DNA from 2 places in the Staphylococcus sp. NRL 16/872 genome. Region 1 is predicted to be linked to the other one. Evidence: riboswitches for the same ligand, from Rfam matches in the RefSeq annotation. Region 1 holds a riboswitch; the other holds the start of a gene.

Region 1 (8,310 bases):
GTTTTTAAGGTTTTCTTTTTCTTCTAAAAGAATCGCTTTTGCATCGCGGAATTCATTAATAGTTGCTACCATTGGGAACATAATATTTAATTTACCGTATGCAGATGCACGTAATAATGCACGTAATTGCGTTCTGAAAATATCTTGTTGATCTAAACATAAACGTATTGCACGATATCCTAAGAATGGATTCATTTCTTTAGGTAAATTCAAGTAAGGTAATTCTTTATCCCCACCGATATCTAAAGTACGTACAACTACGCGTTTATCTTTCATCGTTTCAAGCACTTTTTTATAGGCTTCAAATTGCTCATCTTCAGTTGGCATTTGATCTCTACCCATATAAAGGAATTCCGTTCTATATAAACCAATACCTTCAGCGCCATTTTCCATTACGCCATATAAATCGTCAGGCGTACCGATATTTGCAGCTAATTCAGCATGTTCACCGTCAATAGTGACAGTTTCTGCATCACGTAATTTTTGTAATTCTTTCTTATCTTCAAAGAAACGTTCACGTTTGTTTTGATAAGCAATTAATTCATCTTCAGTAGGATCAACGATTACGTCACCAGTTGTACCGTCAACAATAATCATGTCACCTTGTTTAACTTCTTTCGTAATTGATTTAGTTCCTACTACCGCAGCAATTTCTAATGAACGACTCATAATTGCTGAGTGACTAGTACGTCCACCAATATTAGTAACGAAGCCTTGAACAAATTCTTTGTTTAATTGTGCAGTGTCAGAAGGTGTTAAATCATTTCCGACGATAACTACACTTTCATCAATCATACTTGGGTTAGGTAAATCAACACCTAAAAGATGTGCTAACACACGTTTAGAAACGTCTCTAATATCTGCAGCACGCTCTCTCATGTATTCATTATCCATTGATTCAAAGATTGTAATAAATTGCGTAGTGACTTCATGTAATGCTTCTGGAGCACTTGCTTTTTCATTCGCAATTTTATCTTCGATTGGTTGAATTAACTCAGGATCATCAAGTACTAATAAATGTGCATCAAAGATAGCAGCTTTATCAGGACCTAATTGTTTTTCAGCGTTATTTCTGATTTTAGTTAACTCAATTTTAGAAGCTTCTAACGCATTTCTAAATTTTTTAATTTCAGCATCAGTATCAGTGACTTTTTCATTAGTAAATGATAAATCTGGCTCTACTAATAAATATGCTTTAGCAATTGCGACGCCATCAGACGCAGCAATACCTTTAATTAAGTTAGACATAATTACTCAGTTAAACCTTCTTTAGATAAGACATCACTGATAGCTTGAATTGCGTCTTGTTCATCGCTTCCGTCAGCATAGATAGTGATTTCAGCATCTTTACCTACGCCTAAACTCATAACACCCATGATAGATTTTAAGTTGACTTTTTTACCGTTGTATTCTAATTGAATATCTGAATCAAATTTTGATGCAGTTTGAACTAACATAGTTGCAGGACGTGCATGAATACCAGTTTCATCGATAATTACATAAGATTTTTGTTCCATAATCTATTTCTCCTTCGCAAAGTTAGAATATTCAAATTAATCATAATCTAACATAAATTTATAAGATAACACTACCAAAATATAATAGCAAATTCAATTCTTATATGATTGAAATACTATTATAATGGCAAATGATATGACTAAACAAGCAATTTAGATTGTTAATAAACACTCTTAAACCATTATTTATACTTTCCTTGTTCAAAATTGATGTTACTACTCAAGTGCAATTAATCTATTGCTCATTATTAATTGGTTAATAAATTTAATCAATATTATATCCGTTATCCTATTAACACTTTATAATAATTATACTACAACATTTTCAATTTAAATAATGTCATATAAAACTTTTTCACATTTTTCTATGTGGTCGCGCCCTAGTTTATTCATAAAATAATAGCTAATCGAAGCTGACACAGCTTGTCCTACCACTGGGAACCATTTAGTTTGTTTGGCAGCAGCACGTTTTGCCATATCTCTTACTACAACTTTCAATACAGCACTTGATACTTTTTTACCTACAAATGAACTTCCTTGTATTGCCGCTGCAGCTAATACGCGTTCTCTGACATCATCACCTAGATTATTCACTTGTTTGTGATCTAGACCGTAAATTTTATTAACATCTTCGATGATATCTCTCATTAATTTGATATCTACACCAAAGTCTAGTCCTGGAATAGGAACGACACTCATTCCAGAAGATAAAAGAGATTTCTTTTTAACAAGAGCTTCCGCTCTCACTCTACGCTCTTCAATTTCTTCTTTTGTAGTAGGTAAAGCGCTTTTTTCTTTAATTTCTTCCATATTTAATACTTTGTTACCTACTTTATTTGTCATATTATTTGTAAATCTATTCATAATTCCCATACTACGACACCCTTTCGTATTGATTCTTTTTCATTCATTAAACCATTATACCCACTTTTATTTGTGTTAATGCTTAATATTTAAGAATACTGCTTTCAAGTATTTAGAAGGTTTATAATGAGGATGTGTTTTAAAATCTTTTGGTAAGCCCATGACTTCTTCTATTTCATATTCAACGTCAGCTGATTCTAATGTCTTTTTAATCACATTCTTAAATGATTTTAATGGAAAGACGCTTGAGTTTGTACATAATAACATTGATCCATTAGGTTCTAAAATATCTAACGCCCCGTTAATCAAATCATCGTAATTTTTTTGAACTGAAAAAGTTTTCTTCTTATTACGTGCAAAACTTGGAGGATCAATGACAATAGTATCGTATTGTTTACCGTGGCGGGCTGCATAATTATAAAAATCGAATGTATCCATTACATATATATACTGACTTTTAGGATCAATACCGTTAAGTCCAAAGTTCTCTTCAGTTAGAGCCCGCGAACGATTTGCTAAATCGACACTAGTAGTCATTTCCGCATTTTGAGCCGCTATGACTGAAAAAGCACCTGTATAACTAAATAAGTTCAGTATTGTTCTATCTTCTGAAAAGTGATCACGTAATTTTTTACGCACTTCTTTTTGGTCTAAGAAAATACCTGTCATTAAACCGTCATCTAAATCTACATTATAAAATGTAAAGTTTTCTTCGATTACAATTGGAAATTCTGGCGTTTCACCTAACACATGACCACCAGTATATTCTGTATCTTTAAAACGCATTTTTTCATAAATTGACTTAAATTCAAATACGTTTTGTATAGCTTCAACCACGTTGTAACGGAACTTATAAATCCCTCTTGAATACCACTGAATAAGTAAATGGCCATTATAGTTATCAATCGTAAGACCACCTACGCCATCACCCTCAGCATTAAATAATCTGAACGCATTTGTTCCTTCGATATGATAGTAATACTCTCTTTCTTCTAACGCTTGTTTAAACAAACTATCGAAAAACTGTGTATTAATGACTTCATTTTGGTCATAACTCAATACCCATCCTAAACCTTTATGTTGACGCCCAACATATGCAGTTGCAATGTATTGATCACTTTCTGTCATTAAATAAAATAAGTCGCCTTCCTTTAAATGGTCGTGTTGGTAAATATCTTCTTCATCTATTAACGGATACTGATTTAAATATTTTGTTTCTTTTCCTTTATTTAAAGTTGCTATTTTCATTTTCTAACGCTCCTATTTAAATCATATTTTTTGAAAATTATTCTACTTTACGTTCTTACCTATTTTAACAAAATTAAATTTCACTTTATACTATACGAAATAAAATAACTCCCCTCAAAATACTCATTTTTCAATGAATAGTTTGAAGGGAGTTAGTCTTATTTGCAATATTACATCAATTCTCTTGAATGTTAAGGTCGATCTCTTAACTGTAGAGTGAATGCAATAATTACTGCTATTAACATAATGATTAATGTCGGTGTAATAAATATTGATAAAAGTAGACCGTGAAGCATAATGTTAATAAATTCTGTCAGTAATTTAAAGAATAAAATACTTATCATAAAGAGTTGTAAATAATAAAATTTACCTCTTAAATAATGTGTGAATGTAGTAGCAATATAAATAATGATAATAAACATTAATAATAATAATGTTACCCATTCAACAACATATTGTGTTTGTGATAATTGCCATTCACCAGATACGAATAATGAATTTCTATTGTTAAATTCAATAAGCGTAAATAAGAATAAAACAAAACCACAGAAGATTTCTACATACGCGGGTTTAATCCATTTAGGACGACGCATCCAATTAGGAATATCATCTTCCTGAATATCAAAAACTTTTTTAAATTTATTTTTAAATTTATCGCGCTTAGTTCTAATTTTTTCTAAGTCTACACTTCTTCTCGTCTTATGTGCATATTCTGATGTTTTATCTTGAAGTTGTTTAAAATGAACTTTAGATTGAGTCGATACATTTCCTTTAGTAGTTCTTGATAATTCTGGTTCTTCTTCCCCAAGTTCTTCTTTTGTTAATGGAAGTGATCTTCTTAAGAATAAGAAGTTCCATATAGATGCTTGAGCTAATAGCCACATCACTAAGAAGAAAGTATCTACACTTAAAATATCAATTGGTGCAATTTCATTTGCATCAATTTTGCCGTATAAAGAAATTTGAGTAATTAAATAAGCAATTCCATATGAAACTATAATCCAAAGATAATGATTTTTTCTATTTTCACTATAAAGTTCATCTTTATAAACAATGTACCCTGTATGAATAACAAATGGAATAACGAAAATTATTGCCCAAATTCCATATACTTGCGTCATTAATGTAATTGTAATGAGGAAATATAGAATTCCAATAACTAAAAAGAAAATTGAGATGTCGTAATCGTATTTCGTAGTTCTAAATAATGTATAACCAATCAACATTAAAAGAATACCAAATAGTATAATTATGACTGCACTTATAATAGGAAAGTTGCCTATGAATCTACTCATCACTCTAATTATTTCACTAAAGAATGCATTAAGAAAATCCCATAAATTATGTATCCTTAATTCAGCTTTATTTTTATCTTTTAATTGTTTAATTAAAGGTAAATTAATCAGGATAATGAGACCCGTGAAGAGTGAAACGATACCGATTAAATAACTGTAAATAATCTCGGTGTGTTTCTTAAGAAAAGACATACTGTTCACCTCAAAATTTATTATATATGAAGATTTAAATCTTGTCTTTAATAAAAAAATAAAATACTACTCTAGACCTATATAAGTTTAACCTACTTTTTTATGGGTAAACTATAATTGTAATAATTATTCAACAAGGAGTGTTGTATGATGACAAATGAAGATGCTAAAAAATCAGCAGCTGAAAAAGCAAAAGAAACTGAAGAAAAATTAAAAGAACAAAATGAAGAAAAAACTGATGACCTTGAACAAACAAAACAAGATGTTCAAGATACTTTAGATTAATTTAGCGTTATTACATTTTTACTATCAGTCAATTTTAATTGGCTGGTAGTTTTTATTTTCATCTAATTAATTATTAAATAAACATATTTAATAAGTTCCTTATATTTAAATGCGCCTTGACAATACTTCTTAAAAGTCATACATTTATGTTAAATTAAATATCCAACGCACTAGGGGTGTGTATACTGAGATGAGGAGTATCCTCGAACCCTTTGAACCTGATCTAGTTAAAAGCTAGCGTAGGAAAGTGTCGCTAATATAAATAATTGTTGTATATACATAAAGCATGTTATTTAAATTTACGCACAACTTTCTACGGAGGGTTGTGCGTTTTTTTAGGAGGAAATAATTATGTCAAAAGGTTTAAAGCTATCAGAAATCTTAGTAACAGTACTGATAGCAGTTGTATTTGCAATAATTTATAACTTATGGTGGTTACCATACAACTTTGCTCAAGTAGCAGGGATTCACTTAGAGCAATTAACTTATGGGGTTTGGTTTATGGCTGCTGTAGTAGCATATTTAATCATTCCTAAACCAGGTATCGCTTTAATAGCTGAGTTTGCTGCAGGTGCTGGTGAAACGATTGTAATGGGTAAATTCGATATTCCAACTATCATCTACGCAGTTTTACAAGGTTTAGCATGTGAAATTGTATTTGCTATTTTCAAATATAAATCACGTTCATTAATGGTAGCTGCTTTGGCTGGTTTAGCAACTGCATTAATCTCATTCCCAGTTGATTATTTTTATGGTTATTTAAAAGATGTAGCTGCATGGAACTTAGTATTATTTATTGTTTTCCGTGCAATCAGTGGCATTGTACTTGCAGGAATACTATCATGGTTAATTGTTAAAGCGCTTGATCAAACAGGCGTTACTAAATTATTCCGCCCTGCTTCTCAAAAAGATTACGACAACCTATAAGGGGAAATTATTGTGTTAAGAGTTAAAAATTTACGCCTAAAATACCCAAATGGTAATCGAAAAATATTCGATAACTTAAATATTGAAATTAAAGATAAACAAAAAGTGCTTTTACTAGGTCCCTCAGGATCTGGTAAAAGCACATTGCTTAATGTTTTAAGTGGTATCGTTCCTAATCTCATTGAACTTCCAATGAAGTATGATGAGTTAGAAATTGATTCCCATTCTGGAGTAATCTTTCAAGATCCAGATACACAATTTTGTATGCCTAAGGTATATGAAGAATTAGCATTTGTACTTGAAAATAAACAAGTGCCTCGTCATGAAATGGATCACCAAATTGAAGAGGCTCTTGCTTCAGTAGATTTAAAGGTTACTGAAGATACTTTCGTTAATAACTTGAGTGGCGGTATGAAACAGAAATTAGCAATTGTAGAAACCATTTTACAAGAAGCTAATACCCTTTTTTTAGATGAACCTACTGCCATGTTAGATGTAGATGCTACAGCAGATTTATGGAAAAAATTAATCCATTTGTGGGCAGATCAAACAGTGCTTATTGTAGAACACAAAGTGGAACATATTTGGGAATATGTTGACCGTGTTATTTTAATGAATTACGAAGGTGAAATTATCGCTGATAATACCCCACATTATATTCTTCAAAATTGTGAACCTTTGCTTTCAGAATATGGAGTATGGCACCCTCATGCCTGGGAACACGCCCCCAATTCAAAAGCACTATACCCAGATAAAAATGAAATATTATTAGATTATAAAAATGGGGAAATTATTCGTGGTAAAAAAGAATTGTTTACTGTAGATGACTTAAGTGTTTATCCAGGAGAATGGATTACTATTACTGGTAAAAATGGAGCCGGTAAGACTTCTTTATTAGAATCTATTCTGCAATTAATTAAATACAAAGGACACATGTTCTATCAAGATAAACAATTGAAAAAAATAAAAGATGCTGCTAAACACATGTATTTAGTTTATCAAAACCCTGAACTTCAATTTATCACTAATTCAGTGTATGACGAAATTAATATTCATTATAATCATCTAGACCGTAAAGCTGCAGAGAACGAAACGCAACAGTTATTAAAACTTTTACATTTAGACAATGTTAAAGATCAACATCCTTTTGAATTATCAATGGGCCAAAAGCGTCGTTTAAGTGTAGCAACTGCTTTAAGTTCAAAAGCTGACATCATTTTACTTGATGAACCCACGTTTGGTTTAGATAGTCATAATACATTTCAATTAATAGAGTTATTCCAAGAACGTGTGTCTAATGGTCAAACAATTATCATGGTGACACATGATCCTGAAATCATTCATCGTTATCCAACTCGCCAATTAAATGTTGAAAATGGACGACTTAAAGAGATGGTAGGTGAATGTCATGTTTGAACGCTGGAAAAAACATTATACATTCGTTGATGATGTTAATATCATCACTAAATTATTACTTGGAGTAGCTTTATTCTGCTTTGTTATTTTTGTACATAATTTTGATTATATGATCTATATAACAATATTAATGTTCATTTTTTTACTTGCATTTAATGGTACCGCATTTAAAATTACTGGTTCATTTATATTGGTGTCTTCTTTATTTGCACTATTATCTTCTTTATTTATGATTTTATACGGTGATGGTACACATATGATTTTTAAATGGGGCATTATTCAAATTAGTACTGAAAGTATCGTCAGAGGGATCCACCTATCTTTACGTACAATAACAGTTTCTATGTTTGGGGTTTTAATCGCCTTAACTTCACAAATTGTTATGATTTTTTATAGTTTGATGCAACATTTAAAAGTTAAACCTAAAATTGCTTATGCATTTATGGCTGCGATCAGAATGGTTCCTCTCATTTTCACATCATTTATTCAATTGAGACGTTCGTTAAAAATGCGTTATCAAATGATCGATGCTTCAAATTATAGAGGAATCAAACGTCTAAAACATT
Region 2 (8,310 bases), 1.3 Mb from region 1:
ATCGTCGATGCGGTCCATGATAGGCAATTCGCCATCAGTATAAGGACGTACGCCTGACCATTGCTTAATGACCTTACCTTGTGCCAATTCAGGAACACGTTCATTGGCGTATTGATGCAACCATGAGACACCTTGATTAGTATTACCGACAGAATAATTATCAAATTCACTTGTTGCACCGATAAGGAAACGATTTGGTTGTTTCGGCACAATATAGCAACCATTCGTCATAAAGATCGTTTCTTTCAAATCTAGGCTGTCATGTTCAATAAGTAATACTTCGCCTTTGACACCAACTACTTTGCGTGGAAGTTGATAGTGTTCTAATAATTTAGAGCTCCACGCACCACCAGCGACAATCACTTTCTTAGCAACTAATTGACCTTCTGAAGTAGACACCTCATAGTAGCCATTTTGACGTTCAACACTAAACACTTCAGTTTCATAATAACGATGAATATCGCGCTGTTGCAGTGATTTAAAAAGTGCTTTCGTATAATGATTGGCATTGATTTGTCCATCATTTGGAATGTAGATAGCCATTTCGCTTGATGTAACATGACCATGCGTTAAATCGATTAAATCCTCATCAGATAATTCCACTACACTTGGGTCCATAGTACTTAAGAAGTCATATTGTTGTCTTAAACTTTCAACATCCTCAGGACGATTAGCAACTTTGATTAATCCTGAAGGTTGATATTGAATATCGATGCCTGTTTCATCTTGCAATGTTTCACACAGTTCTGGGAAAAGTGAGCGCGATTCAAGCGCGAGTCTAAATAAATCCGTATCTTCAGTAAATTCATTTTGTGCACCTAGCATACCGCCTGCTTTATAAGAAGCATGTTTACCAGGAACATCTCTGTCGACAATCGCGACATCCATTTGTGATTGACTTAAATGTCGTGCAATAGACATACCAATCACACCTGAGCCAATAATAAGAACATCATGCATCTTTCAACCACTCCTTTCGTAACTGTTCGATTTGTTGTAAAGATGCGTTCATAAAGAAAGAAATTGCACATATACCAGCAAACCCATTAGGTAATTGGTGAATCGTTTCTTTAGTGATGCCACCAATCGCATAAATAGGTATTGGCAAACGTAAAACGTCATTGATTTCATCCTGTGATCGTGGCTGTTGATTTGGTTTAGATGGCGTTTTGAAAATGTGGCCATAAAACACATAATCAAGACCATGTTCATAAGCTTGCTCCACAGATTGCTTGGAATGAGTCGACATACTGACTTCGACATTTGGGTGTAGTTGTTTATAGTCGAAAGCATTTGAATCCATTTCACGACAATGCAAGCGTGACAGTGTTAAGGATTCTAGTAATTCAGTATCACTGTGAATGATCACTTTCTCTTTAGGAAAGCCAGCCTCTAATAGTCGAGTGATGAAGTTGAATAACGCTTCGTGTGACATAGGGGTACGAAAGAGTAATCCGTCTATGCCTTTAGCTATAGCTAAGAAATGTTGTAAATCCTTGTCCGTTAAATCTTTGTAACTTGTTATTGCAATAAATATATGCATCACCCCTTGAACAATAAAAAAACGCTATTGCCCTTGTAGGGAAATAGCGTTCAGCTTAACTTTACGATATCCTTTGCGCCACTTTCCTACGCCAGTACAAACTGGATCAGGTTCCAGGAATTATAAAGTTCGTTCTTTACTCTCAGCCTTAAACAAAGGCACTTCCAGTGGATGATAAATGTTTATTCATTTATAAAATAACTCATAGCGTTTTAATTCAATTTCATTCTACAGTTTTTTTGATTAGAGTTCAAATCTTAATCCAAAGCAACTATGACACGCCCTTTTCAAAATGATAAAACAAAGAATACAAACAAGTACAATTTAATAAAAAAATATTAAAATTATATTGTAAACGTTTACACTAAGTGATAATATAATTAAAAATAAGTAATCAATATTGAAATTACTGTTAGAAGAAGGAGGATCTAAAGTACGTTCAAAACTACGTAATCATTTAGTACGACAACATTAATTTAGAATCAACAAATATAAATGAAAGTAGGACAGTAACATGGGTCAAGGACAAAGAAAGAGTAATGTGCGTTGGATGTTCGCACTATTGTTTTTTATTATCGGAGTTATCGCGTATATGGATAGATCAAATATCTCATATATTGCACCACAAATGATGAAAGATTTACATATGGACAAGCAACAGTTTGGATTGTTAGCTTCATTCTTCTCACTTGGTTATGCTTTAATGCAAGTGCCTTCGGGAATGTTAGCGGAGAAGTTTGGTCCACGTAAAATGATTTCAGTCGCATTAGTATGGTGGAGTGCTTTTACAATCTTTACAGGAATGATTAAACATCACGGTTTATTATTCTTAGTACGTTTCTTATTTGGTATTGGGGAAGCACCAATGTATCCATCTAATGCCGTATTTAATTCAACTTGGTTCTCAAAAGATGAAAAGGGAAGAGCATCAAGTGCATTACTTGCAGGTTCATATTTTGGACCCGTATTAGCACCAATTATTACTATTGCCATTGTAAATGCATTTAACTGGCAAGCAGTATTTTATATCTTCGGGGCAGTAGGTATCCTTATTGCGATTTTATGGGGGATTATCGCGAAAGATTTACCAGAACATCATCGTATGGTAAATGAGGCTGAAAAAAGATATATCATGGAGAATCGTGATTTAGTTCAAACAAGTAAATCACTTCCACCTTGGAATCAATTCTTCCGTCGTTTAAGTTTCTATGCGATTGCAGGTCAATACTTTGTCGTTCAGTTTATTATTGCTTTATTCTTAATTTGGTTACCTACGTATTTAACTGAACAATATCACGTAGAATTCAAACATATGACAATTAGTTCATTACCATGGTTTATCATGTTTATCTTAATTCTATCTGCAGGTGCTATTTCAGATAAAATTTTACATAGTGGTCAATCACGTTTTGTAGCAAGAAGTGTCATCGCTATTGTTGGTTTCATCGTATTTGCAGTATCAATCTTTTTCGCAGTTCATACTGAAAGCTTGTATATCACTATTTTCTGGTTATCACTTGGCTTAGGTGGTATGGGTATCTCAATGGGTATGAGCTGGGCTGCAGCAAATGATATCGGACGTAACTTCGCCGGAACAGTCTCAGGTTGGATGAACCTATGGGGTAACCTTGGTGCGTTAGTTAGTCCATTCTTAGCAGGTGCGTTAGTCACTTCATTAGGTTGGTCAATGACATTCCAACTATTAATTGTACCAGCAGTGATTGCAGTCATTTTATGGTTCTTCGTTTCACCAGACAAACCACTTCTTCAAGATGAAAGCAAAAAGTAGAATAGTCTTTTTAAAAGCAAATAATTGTTTAATACTGAAGTAGATATGGTACAACTAAAGCAATAACAATATTGAAGGTGATTAAATGATTATTATTAATGCAAAACTTAAAGTAAAAGAAGAGCACCGTGAAGAATATTTAAAATTAATGAAAAAATTAGTTGAAAGTTCTAGCCAAGAAGCGGGTAATACGTTCTATCATCATTATGAAGACGTTAAAGAACGCAACATATTTGTTGTGGTTGAGAATTATAAAGATGAAGAGGCAGTACAAACACATAACCATTCAGACCACTTCAGAGCATTCAGTGAAAATATTGGCAAATACATTTCAGAAGAACCTGTTATCGATGTAGCAGAAACAAAATAATATAACTTTTTGAGAGTGAGACAGAAATCTTTTTATCAAATTAAGATTTCAGTTTCGCTCTTTTTTTGTAGTCTATAATCATGCTACTGATGAGTAAACTTAAAAAGTGTTATCATAAATATGTATGCTTTATAGAAAGGAAAGATAATTTTGGGAAATGTATTACAGTCTCTTATACAATTCGATAAAACCAAGATTGACTTTATGAAAGGGATTCGCCAAGGTTTATTAATGATTATCCCAGCATTAATTGGCTATTACCTTGGGAATTTTAGTTTTGGTTTACTTGTATCGACGGGGGCGTTAGCACATATATACGTCTTTCAAGGACCACCTCGTTCTAAACTTAGAATGGTTATTTTATGTTCTATTTCGTTTGCGATATGTATGATGCTCGGCACCTTAACCGTATCTCAACCACTTCTTTATGGTTTTACTTTACTTATTGTCACAGTGGTACCATATTATATTTTTAGTGCATTGAAGATTGCCGGACCATCTTCTACTTTCTTCTTAGTTACATTTTGTTTACCTAGTAACTTACCTGTAGCGCCAGATCAAGCGTTATACCGTGGATTCGCTATCTTAGTAGGTGGCGCATTAGCGACACTCGTTGTGCTTATTATGATCATCTTCCAGAAGCAACGCGTTGAAGATCGTGCCATCACTGCTGACTTCACAATGATTAACAAATTGATGCAAAACTATAACGATCCAGAGAAATTTAAAGAAATTTCTCAATCAGCAGTGACACAATTCAAAAATTCAGATGAATTATTAATTACAGCGACTGCTGGTGCTAAGGCGAAACTGAATCAACGTTTCCAACGATTACTGTTACTACATACGTCAGCACAAGGGATTTACTCTGAATTACTTGAACTGCATGAGAAAGATATTCGTCCACTTCCACAGGAATTAATTGAGATGATGGAAGTAACAACACGTAATGCATATCGTCTTAGTAATGCCAGAGAAAATTGGACAAAAGAAGTTCATGTCAGCGAAGATTTTGATAATCTCATGCAATATATTTTAAAAATTGATGAAATTGCAAACTTAGATTCTAGTCGTATCGAACACGAAGCTCAAGTGAGAAAGCCGCTTTACAGTCAACGAATTCTGCATAACTTAACACTTGATTCTATCGTCTTTCGTAACACCTTGATTTATATCATTATCATGGGCATCGCTATTTTTATTTCATTAACCTTTGATATTCAGAAATCATATTGGATTCCTTTAACAGCGCATACGGTTATGTTAGGGATGACGACACGACGTATGATAGATAGAGCCATGGCCCGTGGATTAGGAACAATTATTGGGACATTAGTTTTATCTGCTATTCTATATTTCCATCCACATGTAGTAGTAGCCGTCATTATCATGGGGCTCGCTGCTATGGTGACAGAAGCCTTTGTAGGTTCGAATTACGCGTTTGCCGTTATTTTTATCACAACACAAGTTATCTTGCTTAATGGACTCGCATCGCAAAATCTATCTATCTCGATTGCTTACACACGTATCTTTGATGTGTTAATTGGGATTGTAATTGCAGTAGTCGGTATTTTAATACTTAACCGTCAAACGTCTTCGGCTATTCTGCCACGAACTATCTCTGAAGTAGTGCGTAAAGAAGCGACTATTTTCCATTATTTATTCTCTGAAAATGGATACCAAGATACAGAACGTGAAAAACATGAAAGTCTTGCATTATCAGTAAAAATGAGTAATATGACGCAAATTTACAACTCAGCAAATGGAGAACTATTCTCTAATAAAGAAGCACTACGTTACTATTATCCAACGATCTTCGCATTAGAAGAAATCAACTTTATGTTAATGAGAGCCATGCAAGATAAACAGCGTCAACGCATTACAGATGCACAAATGGGTGAGTTCTTAACTACCTTTGAGAATGTAGCTAAACACTTTGAATTACATGGTAGTTTAGATATTAAACAATTGAACGACTTACCTCAATATAACTACATCAAATCAGCGATGATGAAATTACAAACCAACTGTGTCGCTACACGTAAAAACGTCGATGAGTTACATGAACATGCACCAGCGTAAATGACCTAGGCATGTATAGGTCAACGAAGAGTGAAAGTGTTTCTCTCCAGACTTGGGGGTTTCATTTTCAAAAAGAGTGGTAAAGCTAACTAAATGAATAAATCATTATTAGAGGAGTGTGACACTATGCCTTGGACAATGAATGATTACCCCAATACTTGGAAGAACATGGATGAATTAGAACGTAAAAAAGCGATTGATATTGGTAACGCAATGTTAAAAGACGGTTATAAAGAAGGCGATTTAATTCCGATTGCGACTAAACAAGCAGAAGAATGGTACAAAAATGCGAGTAAAGAGGAACTTGATGAGTTGAAAAACAAGCATATTACACAACATCAAAAAGATGACTCAGCCAATCCGGAATTAAACGAAGAAAATGTGCATGTGTATTATGAAGATGATGAATGGAAAGTGAAAACAGAAGGCGCGAAACAAGCGTCTGACTCATTCGATAATAAAGAAGACGCCAAAAAACGTGCACAAGAAATCGCCGACAATCGCGACACTAAAGTCATCGAACACAAAAAAGACGAATAATATTTAACTCACATATCCCAAACAAGACAAACCACTTGTTTGGGATTTACTATTGTATGTATGTTGTAAAGAAATTCTTATATGAACAGTCACTCATTCTGTTGTGATGCTTGCCTAGGGTACAGTTTCAGCCAGAAATTTCTCACAGATAAATCTGTGGGGATTTCTAAGGTCTTCAACTTGTACTGTTCCCTCAGGCGTCACACAACGCCATTTCGTTGTCCATATTTAGAATTTCTAACATATTTATATAAGCGACTCTTAGATAGATATTCACTTGCTTTAGTTGCTCGCGTTCCTGTGGGAAAGGCTCGTGCCTGTAGTCACTCGACACTTTCTTTTCCACTAGGAGTCTCGCAACTACGCTTCGTTATCTATCTAAGAACTTCTTGCACAAGTGCTTTGACCCTTATGTTCAATATGAAAAACTTCAAGAGTGATAAACTTATTCATAGTTTTTCTTTTCTAAGTAATTACACGTAGGTCTAAAATGAATAATGGAACGTAGTTGAGAGACGCCTGAGGGAGCAGGCTATCAATGAACGTAAGTGTTCAAACACTTACGTAAGTAGTTCTAAGATGACTAACGAATGATGTTGCGCGACTCTTGGCGAAAAAGAAAGAGCTTAAGACTACAGGCTTAAGCCTTTCCCGCAAGAAAGCGTCGCAACAAAATGAGTAACATTCATCTAAGAACTACTTTACAAGACCGTGGCTCGACCCAGCCCCCTAGGCAAGCGTCTCAACTTAAGTGAAATTAATATTCATTTTAGAACAATGTATACATAAACATTTAGTTTCTCGTTCTAATTACCTAGGATAAATGAGGTGGTTATCGTTTTTAGTTCATTTTGTAATTCGATATAATGGAGGTTAAGGAACAAGGGGGCAATCGCTATGTACGTAGAGAGAAAACCATCATTATATATTGAAGAATTACGTAGTGAATTTAAAGATAGTTTAAATCAATTTAAAGATGGAGACGAAGCATTTGATCGACTCATTGGATTTGTGGAACTTGATCATTTATATTCATCCGCTTTAAAAGAAATATCTACAAAGTTAGATATTTTAGATGATAATTTTAATCATGTTTATAAACATAATCCAATTCATCATATGGAACGTCGTGTTAAGGAAATGAACAGTTTAGTTAAAAAGTTACAACGCAAAAATTTACCAGTCACTGCAGAAAGTGCCAAAGAGAATATTTTAGATATTGCTGGTATTCGTGTCGTATGTAATTACTTAGAAGACATTTATGTCATTGAAAAGATGTTATTAAAACAAGAAGACGTTAAACTGTTGAAACGTAAGAATTATATTCAACATCCGAAAGAAAATGGCTATCGCAGTTTACATCTTGTTGTCTCAATCCCTGTCTTTTTAGCTGATCGTGTGGAAGTGACACCAGTTGAAATACAAATTCGTACGATCGGTATGGATATGTGGGCAAGTTTAGAACATAAAATTCGCTATAAAAATAATACAAATACAGAAGATTATAAAGATAGATTGAAAGAATGTGCACTTGAACTTACAGATATCGAAGCAAAAATGCAAGCCATTCATGCAGAAATATCAGATGGAGAAATCGAGTAAATGATATGACTGACTAGGATTAAATCTTAATAAGACGGAAGGCAGACTACTTGTTATAATTTTTGGAAAAAGGTCTTGCTCATGACGTAGCGTCATTAGCTATGTTAGGGCTAGGAGGTGAACGCTATGTCACATTATTCAATTGGAGAACTTGCACACCAAAGTGGCATTACAATCAGAACATTACAATATTATGATCGTAAAGGATTATTAACAGCTGAACGTCATCACGAATCTAACAGACGCTATTATACAGAAACACAACTACATCAGCTTCAACTAATATTAATCTTGAAAAAGTTTGGCTGCACATTAGATGAAATTAAAACATTACTTCATGAAGATAATGACTTACAAACGTTGAAAATGATCCTTCAACTTCAT

The links. Region 1 has a riboswitch for thiamine pyrophosphate ahead of MT340_RS08760 (ECF transporter S component). Riboswitches for the same ligand answer to the same signal wherever they lie in the genome.
Region 2: another riboswitch for thiamine pyrophosphate. It lies ahead of MT340_RS02270 (thiamine phosphate synthase); the one in region 1 lies ahead of MT340_RS08760 (ECF transporter S component).

What each region holds. Positions count from the first base shown of each region.
Region 1 covers NZ_CP119327.1:1,758,290-1,766,599, forward strand. The annotation lists gene ptsP (phosphoenolpyruvate--protein phosphotransferase) at 1-1,248, opposite strand, end outside; gene MT340_RS08735 (phosphocarrier protein HPr) at 1,251-1,517, opposite strand; gene MT340_RS08740 (DUF697 domain-containing protein) at 1,848-2,390, opposite strand; gene MT340_RS08745 (class I SAM-dependent rRNA methyltransferase) at 2,457-3,629, opposite strand; gene auxA (lipoteichoic acid stability factor AuxA) at 3,821-5,116, opposite strand; gene graF (glycopeptide resistance-associated protein GraF) at 5,267-5,401, shown strand; TPP riboswitch at 5,564-5,664, shown strand; gene MT340_RS08760 (ECF transporter S component) at 5,753-6,328, shown strand; gene MT340_RS08765 (ABC transporter ATP-binding protein) at 6,341-7,744, shown strand; gene MT340_RS08770 (energy-coupling factor transporter transmembrane component T family protein) at 7,737-8,310, shown strand, end outside.
Region 2 covers NZ_CP119327.1:497,989-506,298, forward strand. The annotation lists gene thiO (glycine oxidase ThiO) at 1-960, opposite strand, end outside; gene MT340_RS02270 (thiamine phosphate synthase) at 953-1,543, opposite strand; TPP riboswitch at 1,610-1,719, opposite strand; gene MT340_RS02275 (pyruvate MFS transporter) at 2,058-3,332, shown strand; gene MT340_RS02280 (putative quinol monooxygenase) at 3,418-3,702, shown strand; gene MT340_RS02285 (FUSC family protein) at 3,907-5,784, shown strand; gene MT340_RS02290 (DUF2188 domain-containing protein) at 5,911-6,324, shown strand; gene MT340_RS02295 (GTP pyrophosphokinase) at 7,222-7,926, shown strand; gene MT340_RS02300 (MerR family transcriptional regulator) at 8,053-8,310, shown strand, end outside.